Linked DNA regions of Agarilytica rhodophyticola. The protein of the gene in region 1 binds, or shares a complex with, the protein of each later gene. Links are inferred from orthologs where the notes say so. Each region holds a gene or a part of one and is shown on either strand. Other genes may lie near its edges.

Evidence for each region. The genes of interacting proteins can lie anywhere in the genome.
Region 2: the proteins of metK (region 1) and groL are in contact, whole or in part, in a cryo-EM structure (PDB 8P4O), measured with the Escherichia coli proteins. The link is inferred for Agarilytica rhodophyticola from one-to-one orthologs.

What each region holds. Positions count from the first base shown.
Region 1 is NZ_CP020038.1:1,533,759-1,538,342, forward strand. The notes cover bases 764-3,707. They hold metK (methionine adenosyltransferase), read right to left. Parts: upstream 2,841-3,707; coding sequence 1,686-2,840; downstream 764-1,685. Other genes in these bases: ahcY (adenosylhomocysteinase), read right to left, coding at 764-1,625; BVC89_RS06545 (ArsR/SmtB family transcription factor), read right to left, coding at 2,911-3,707. Also shown: metF (methylenetetrahydrofolate reductase [NAD(P)H]), read right to left, coding at 1-147; more of ahcY, read right to left, coding at 210-763; more of BVC89_RS06545, read right to left, coding at 3,708-3,888; tkt (transketolase), read left to right, coding at 4,152-4,584. UniProt on the Escherichia coli protein: Catalyzes the formation of S-adenosylmethionine (AdoMet) from methionine and ATP.
Region 2 is NZ_CP020038.1:2,290,678-2,294,420, reverse strand. The notes cover bases 1-2,923. They hold groL (chaperonin GroEL), read right to left. Parts: upstream 2,324-2,923; coding sequence 677-2,323; downstream 1-676. Other genes in these bases: BVC89_RS09710 (FxsA family protein), read right to left, coding at 2,896-2,923; groES (co-chaperone GroES), read right to left, coding at 2,407-2,697; sodB (superoxide dismutase [Fe]), read right to left, coding at 1-333. Outside these bases: more of BVC89_RS09710, read right to left, coding at 2,924-3,324; BVC89_RS09705 (methyl-accepting chemotaxis protein), read right to left, coding at 3,503-3,743.

The DNA of each region.
Region 1 (4,584 bases):
GGAACCGCCGGCCCCGTAGGTAACCGAGAAAAAGTCGGGCTCTAAATTATTTAGTTGGCTGCTGACATCTTTGAGTTTTTCTCTTCCCTTATCGGTTTTAGGGGGAAAGAATTCAAAACTCAAACGCAGTTCTTGTAAGTCACTCATAGTGTTTCCTTTTTACGTAAAGTCCGCAGAATAAGCTGCGAACTTTACAAGAGGAGTTATGATTAGTATTTGTAAGACTCAGGCTTGAAAGGGCCCTCAACTTCTACATTAATATATTTTGCTTGTGTTGGAGTGAGCTTGGTTAATACACCACCGAAGCCTTCTACCATGTCTTTTGCCACTTCTTCATCAAGCTTTTTAGGGAGCACTTTTACATAAAGGGCATCTTGCTTTTTGTCAGCGGGCAAATCGGCAAATTTACTTTCGTAAAGGTAGATTTGAGCGAGTACTTGGTTGGCAAAAGATCCATCCATAATGCGAGATGGATGGCCTGTCGCATTACCTAGATTCACTAAGCGACCTTCAGAAAGTAAAATTAAGTGATCACTTTTATCGTCTTCGTTACGATAAATTTTATGCACTTGAGGCTTAACTTCTTCCCACTTCCAGTTTTCACGCATGTAAGCCGTGTCGATTTCATTGTCGAAGTGACCAATATTACATACCACCGCACTTTTCTTAAGGGCTTGTAACATTGCTGAATCACACACGTTAACATTACCTGTAGTGGTAACAATTAAATCGGTGTTTTGTAGAAGAGCAGTATTAACATCTTCCAATTTGCCAGTATTGTTGCCGTCGTTATAGGGGGATACTACTTCGAATCCATCCATACAAGCTTGCATGGCACAGATAGGATCAATTTCAGTTACTTTTACGATCATGCCTTCTTGGCGTAGAGATGCAGCAGAACCTTTACCGACATCACCATAGCCCACAACCAAGGCTTTTTTACCTGATAGCAAGTGATCGGTGCCGCGCTTTATTGCATCGTTCAAGCTGTGACGGCAGCCGTATTTGTTATCATTTTTTGATTTGGTAACAGCATCGTTAACATTGATAGCAGGTACTTTTAACTTGCCTTCCTCGAGCATTTCTAACAAGCGATGTACACCTGTTGTGGTTTCTTCGGAAATTCCATGAATACTATCGAGCATGGCTGGGTACTTATCATGTACCATTGCGGTAAGATCGCCACCATCATCAAGGATGATATTAGCGTTCCAGGGTTTGCCATCTAATAAAATAGTTTGCTCAATACACCAGTCGAATTCTTCTTCGGTTTCGCCTTTCCATGCAAAAACAGGAATACCTGCTGCAGCTATAGCGGCAGCGGCATGATCTTGTGTAGAGAAAATATTACACGATGACCAGCGCACTTCTGCACCTAGCTCTACTAATGTTTCAATTAGAACAGCGGTTTGGATTGTCATATGGATGCAACCCATAATACGTGCATCGGCAAGAGGTTGAGAGTCTTTATATTTTTTACGTAATGCCATTAATGCTGGCATTTCACCTTCAGCAATTTCAATTTCACGGCGACCCCATGCAGCATCACTTTCAAATTGTTCTTGCGTTTTTGCTGCAACTTTAAAATCGGTAAAATTTTCTAATGCTTTAACAACGGCGTTCATGCTGTTCTCCAATAAAATAATTGAGTATTTAAATAAAGTGCAAATCGTTTAAGCTCTTATTTAAAGGGCTGCTTTTAATGCGTCTGCCTTATCTGTTTTTTCCCAAGTGAATCCAAATTGCTCACGTCCAAAATGTCCATAGGCTGCAGTCTGCTGGTAAATTGGTTTAAGTAAGTCCAGCATTTCAATAATTCCCCTCGGACGAAGGTCAAAATTCTCTTTAACAAGTGCAATGATTTTGTCATCGCTTACTTTTCCTGTGCCGAAAGTATTAATAGAAATAGACGTTGGCTCTGCGACACCGATGGCATAAGATACTTGTATTTCGCAGCGATCAGCCAGGCCTGCGGCAACAATATTTTTTGCTACATAACGGCCGGCATATGCAGCTGAACGATCCACTTTAGATGGATCTTTTCCAGAAAATGCGCCACCACCATGACGTGCCATGCCGCCATAAGTATCAACAATAATTTTTCGGCCTGTTAAACCGCAATCGCCTACAGGGCCGCCTATAATAAATTGTCCTGTTGGGTTGATATGGTATTTAGTATCGGCGTGCAACCACTGTTCCGGCAGTACAGGTTTAATGATTTCTTCCATTACTGCTTCGCGAATTTGACCTTGTGATACATCTGGATTGTGTTGTACAGATAAGACAACAGCGTCGATAGCGACGGGCTTACCATCTTCATAGCGCAATGTGATTTGGCTTTTTGCATCTGGCCGCGACCATTGATGTGTGCCATTTTTGCGAAGCTCGGCTTGTTTTTCTACAAGGCGATGGGAGTAATAAATAGGGGCAGGCATTAATACATCAGTCTCATTCGTTGCATAACCAAACATTAAACCTTGGTCACCGGCGCCCATTTCTTTGTCGGCTGCTTCGTCAACGCCTACAGCGATATCTGCAGATTGTTTACCAATTGCATTTAATACCGCACAAGATGCACCATCAAATCCTACGTCACTTGAATTGTAGCCAATATTTAAGACCACATCGCGGATCAGGTCTTCTAGGTCAACATAAGTAGATGTTCTCACTTCACCGGCAACCACAACCATGCCTGTTTTTACCATAGTCTCAACAGCAACGCGTGAATTGCGATCGTCTTTCAAAATAGAATCGAGTATGGCATCGGAGATTTGATCCGCCATTTTATCTGGATGACCTTCTGAAACAGATTCAGATGTAAACGTAGTATATTCAGACATATTGAGTACCTTGTTGTATCAAAGCCTTATATTAAAAATAACTTCAATAGTGTGTTTGTTTGATGGTTAATTAGTTTTTAATAAATTCGCGTATTTGAATTTGGAAGCCATTACGCAAAGCAAAATAACTACTTTGCCCCTGGTGTAGTTGGTTGCTCTTAGCCCAGGCGTTTAAATCCTCAGGCTCGAATCCAAGCCATAAATCACCACAGGCGTTGTGTGTCCAATCTTGATCGTGACGGCAAAGGTCACAGATAATGACAATTCCGCCTTTTCTGAGGCCTAGGGCAATATCTTCGAGCGTTTGTTCTGGCGATGGAATGTGGTGTAAAACCATGTTAAGAACAATGCAGTTGAGTGAGTGCTCAACGCGGCGGCAATATCCGGAATCATCTAAGATAAAGTGAATATTCGATAGTCCTTTTTGTTGGCAGTAATGAGTCGCCTTGGCAAGCATTTCGCTGCTGTTATCAACTGCCGAAACATACTTGAATTTATCCGATAATACTTCTAAAAATTCTCCAGCTCCGGGGCCAATTTCTAATGCCACATCAAAATCTTTAAGGCTCGAACTATCGAGCATTTGTGCTACATGTACACCGTATACATCGTAGGCGGCAATAAGATCCTGTTGCTGTGTAAACCGCTCTGAGTTTTCCGAGAAAAATGCATTTGAGGCTTGTGAACGCTGTTGATAAATCTTCTGTAAATTAGCTTTCACATTATCAGCTAGCTCAACTTTATCTATGCTTTGAAATATAGCACTTTTTATTTCTGCCGCTGGGTCTTCTGGTTTAACCGTCGCTCGCTGATAAAAAATGGAATTGCCTTCCTTCCTGGTTACCACGAGATTTGCATTGGCTAATACTTTTAGGTGATGGCTCATACCAGACTGTTTAATGTCGAAAACAGTGCACAGTTCAAGTACACCAAAAGAGCCCTTTGCCAGTGCACACAAAATATCCAGCCGTAAGATATCTCCAGCAGCCTTAAGTAGCTGGCTGAAGTCCTGTATAGGGTGTGATTCCTGAGTTTGTAAATTCGACATACTAATGAGTGTAGCAAACTTAATAGGCTATATCAAAAAATATTGATATAGCCTGTAGAGGAAATGTTTAGCGCTGAGTTTTTGCGGGTTGTGGCGTCAAATATTGCCTAATTGCCATGACTAAAACGCGAATAAGCCTTAACATTTGTCTTCATTTAAAGCATAAAAACCGGGGAAATAGTGATATCAAATGGCTTTGTGAGTTTACTCAATAGATGCATTAGTGGAGAATACGCCTCTCATTTTATAGAGGAGGAAAAACAATGCCATCTCGCAGAGATCTTGCCAACGCTATCCGTGCCTTGAGTATGGACGCAGTGCAAAAAGCGAATAGTGGTCACCCTGGAGCGCCCATGGGTATGGCAGATATCGCTCAAGTACTGTGGAGTGATTACCTTGACCATAATCCACAAAATCCCGAATGGCCTGATCGAGACCGCTTCGTGCTATCCAATGGCCACGGTTCTATGCTGATTTATTCACTGTTACACCTCAGTGGCTATGATCTCCCTATTGAAGAACTCAAAAACTTTCGCCAACTGCATTCTAAAACACCAGGTCACCCTGAATACGGTTATGCTCCTGGGGTAGAGACCACCACGGGGCCGCTAGGTCAGGGTATATGTAATGCGGTGGGAATGGCGATTGCCGAGAAAACGCTGGCCGCGCAATTTAATCGTGATGGTCATGAAATAG
Region 2 (3,743 bases), 760 kb from region 1 along the record:
AAACTCTTCTTTAAACTTCTCAAAAGATCCAAAAGCGCTGTTTATTGCATCAGCTAATGCACCTGAGGGCTCACCTCCTCCATTGGGGCTCAAGCAGTTCCAATAGAAAGTATGGTTCCAAATTTGCGCAGCATTGTTAAAAACACCACCAGACGATGTTTTAACAACTTCTTCAAGTGTTTTGCCCTCAAACTCAGTACCAGGAACCAAACCATTTAGCTTAGTCACGTAAGTTTGATGGTGCTTACCATAGTGGAAATCCAAAGTCTCAGCTGAGATATGAGGGGCAAGTGCATCTTTTGCATAAGGTAATTCGGGTAATTCAAAAGCCATAATCTAGGATTCCTTGAGGGTTAGTTTTTCGCAGTATAATACTGACGGTTAAAGGTATATTTAGCCAATTGTTTTCGCAAAGATTGATGATAAATTTCTGCAATGAAATATAAACGGCTCACGTACTATGGGAAAACATACGGCATATATTCGTAAATTTACGGATGTTTGGATTAAGCAAAATCTCTGCTTTTCAAATGCATAGAGCTATTTAACTATGGATTGAAATTAAAGGAAAGAGAGGATATTGCAAAACACCAGTGATCATACATCTGCAGCTATAAAAAAGCCTCTGCACCGAAAAGATACAGAGGCTTTTGGGAAAATATGCAGTAAGCAGCGTTTACATCATGCCGCCCATGCCACCCATTCCGCCCATGCCACCCATATCTGGAGCAGCTGGAGCGCCTTTCTCTTCTGGCTTATCAGCAACCATAGCTTCTGTAGTGATCATTAAGCCTGCGATAGAACCTGCAGCTTGTACAGCTGTGCGAGTTACTTTAGCAGGATCAAGAATACCCATAGCAATCATATCGCCGTACTCACCAGTACCTGCATTGTAACCAAAGTTACCTTCTTCCAAGCTTACTCGCTCCAATACCACAGCAGGCTCATCACCAGTGTTAGCAACGATTTGGCGAAGAGGAGCTTGTAATGCACGCAAGGCAGCGTTAATACCGTGGTTTTGGTCTTCGTTGTCACCTTTAAGGTCTGTAATAGCAGCGGCAGCGCGAACAAGTGCAACACCACCTCCAGGTACAACACCTTCTTCAACCGCAGCACGAGTTGCGTGTAAGGCATCTTCAACACGCGCTTTCTTCTCTTTCATTTCAACTTCGGTAGCAGCACCTACTTTGATCACAGCAACACCGCCGGCAAGTTTAGCAACACGCTCTTGAAGTTTTTCACGATCGTAATCAGAAGAGGTCTCTTCGATTTGCGCACGGATTTGAGCAACACGCGCTTGGATATCAGCCGCTTGACCAGCGCCGTCAACAATAACGCTGTTCTCTTTAGACATAGTAACGCGCTTGGCAGAACCTAGGTGCTCAAGAGTAGTATTTTCAAGATCCAAACCGACTTCTTCAGAAATAACAGTACCGCCAGTTAAGATAGCGATATCTTGCAACATAGCTTTACGACGGTCGCCGAAGCCTGGTGCTTTACATGCAGCTACTTTAACAATACCGCGCATATTGTTGACAACCAAGGTCGCCAATGCTTCACCTTCAACATCTTCTGCGATGATAATGAGAGGCTTACCCGCTTTTGCTACGGCTTCAAGCGTTGGCAATAATTCGCGAATGTTAGAAATTTTCTTATCAACTAATAAGATGAATGGGCTTTCAAGCTCAACAGACATATTTTCTTGATTAGTGACAAAGTAAGGAGAAAGATAACCACGATCGAACTGCATACCTTCAACAACATCCAGTTCATTTTCAAGGCTATTACCTTCTTCAACAGTGATAACACCTTCTTTACCCACTTTTTCCATCGCACTTGCAATGATTTCACCTACGTGAGAATCAGAGTTAGCAGAAATAGTACCTACTTGGGCAATAGATTTTCCGTCTTCACATGGTTGAGCGATAGACTTAACATGTTCAACAGCTGCGGCAACTGCCTTGTCGATACCACGCTTAAGATCCATTGGGTTCATGCCAGCAGCAACAGACTTAAGGCCTTCATTAACAATCGCCTGTGCAAGTACAGTTGCAGTGGTAGTACCGTCACCGGCATCATCAGAAGCTTTAGAAGCCACTTCTTTAACCATCTGCGCACCCATGTTTTGGTACTTGTCTTCTAGCTCAATTTCTTTAGCAACAGAAACACCGTCTTTAGTCACGGTCGGTGCGCCAAAAGATTTATCCAAAACAACATTGCGACCTTTAGGGCCTAAAGTGGTCTTCACCGCATCCGCCAGAACGTTTACGCCTTCTAACATCAGCTGACGTGCATCATCACCAAACTTTACAATTTTCGCCATAGTAATAATTCCTTACTAAACCTTACTAAATTTTGCTTCGACTGAATAATATAGTTCAGTCATTAGAATCAATAGATCAATACTTATTCAACTATCGCTTTAATATCGCTTTCGCTGAGGATTACCAATTCCTCGCCATCGATTTCGATAGTGTCACTACCGGCATATTTGCCAAAAACTACGATGTCACCTTCTTTTACGTCAACTGGGCGCGTTTCACCGCTATCCAATACGCGGCCTGAGCCCACGGCAACTACTACACCTTGATTTGGCTTCTCTTTAGCAGAACCAGGTAATACGATACCACCAGCAGTAGTTTCTTCTTCTTCCTTGCGGCGAACCACAACACGATCGTGTAAAGGACGAATTTTCATTGATGTTTCTCCCAATAGCGTTTTCACATCTTTAAGTTCAATTTCGAACCGGTTTATCTCACAAACCTCTCAGTTTATACCGAGAAATTCATTACATTTTGAGGAGGGAAGTAAAGCCCTTCCGCTCGTGTTCCCAACAATGGGTCTGCTTTCTAGAATTTCAACACCTTAAAATAGATATTTTTTACAAATATGGCACTATTCTTCACGTTTAAATTCACCATCGATTGTTTCATGGTGTTGTGAAGGAGTTTTCATCTGCTTTGCTACCACGTAAGGCTTAAAAACTTTCATTCCCATACCAATAACAAATTGCCTTGTGAAAGGAATTAAACAGCAAAAGCCGAGAGCATCAGTGACAAATCCCGGGGTTAACAGCAATGCTCCTCCAACAGCTAAGAAGATACCTTCAACCATCTCACTAAGGGGCAGTTCACCAGAGTGCATTTTCTGCTGTGCGCGCAAAATAGTACTCAAGCCCTGCCTACGAAGCATGGCCACACCAACCACAGCGGTTAAAAATACTAAACCAACTGTAGGAAAAACCCCGATGACACCACCAACTTTGATCAAGACGACCATTTCCAAAATTGGCATTACGACAAAAAGTAAAACGATAGGATGCAAGAGCAGTCACCTTTATTAAAGTGTTGCTCTTTACATGGGGGCAAAGTTGGCCATAGCAAGTGCTAAGTATTGGAGATTACGTGCTGGGCATGAAAGCTCAGAGGCAAAACGACAAGTATATAAAGCTTTTATTGATAGACATCCCTAAAATAAATTTTATTGCAATACCACTCTCAACTCATACTTTAAATTGTCCGACTACATCGTCGAGTTCTTGAGTTTTACTGGTTAACAGGTGATAGCCTTGACCATTTTGATCTGCCACTTCTGACATCTTAGTTACATGCCCTGAGATAGCCGCAATACGCTGATTGATCTCATCACTAGCTCGCTGCTGTTCTATAGCGGAATGTGCAATCTGAGAGTTCATATCACTAATCGTCTGTACTGCACCGGAAATAGTATCCAAAGCCTGTGAA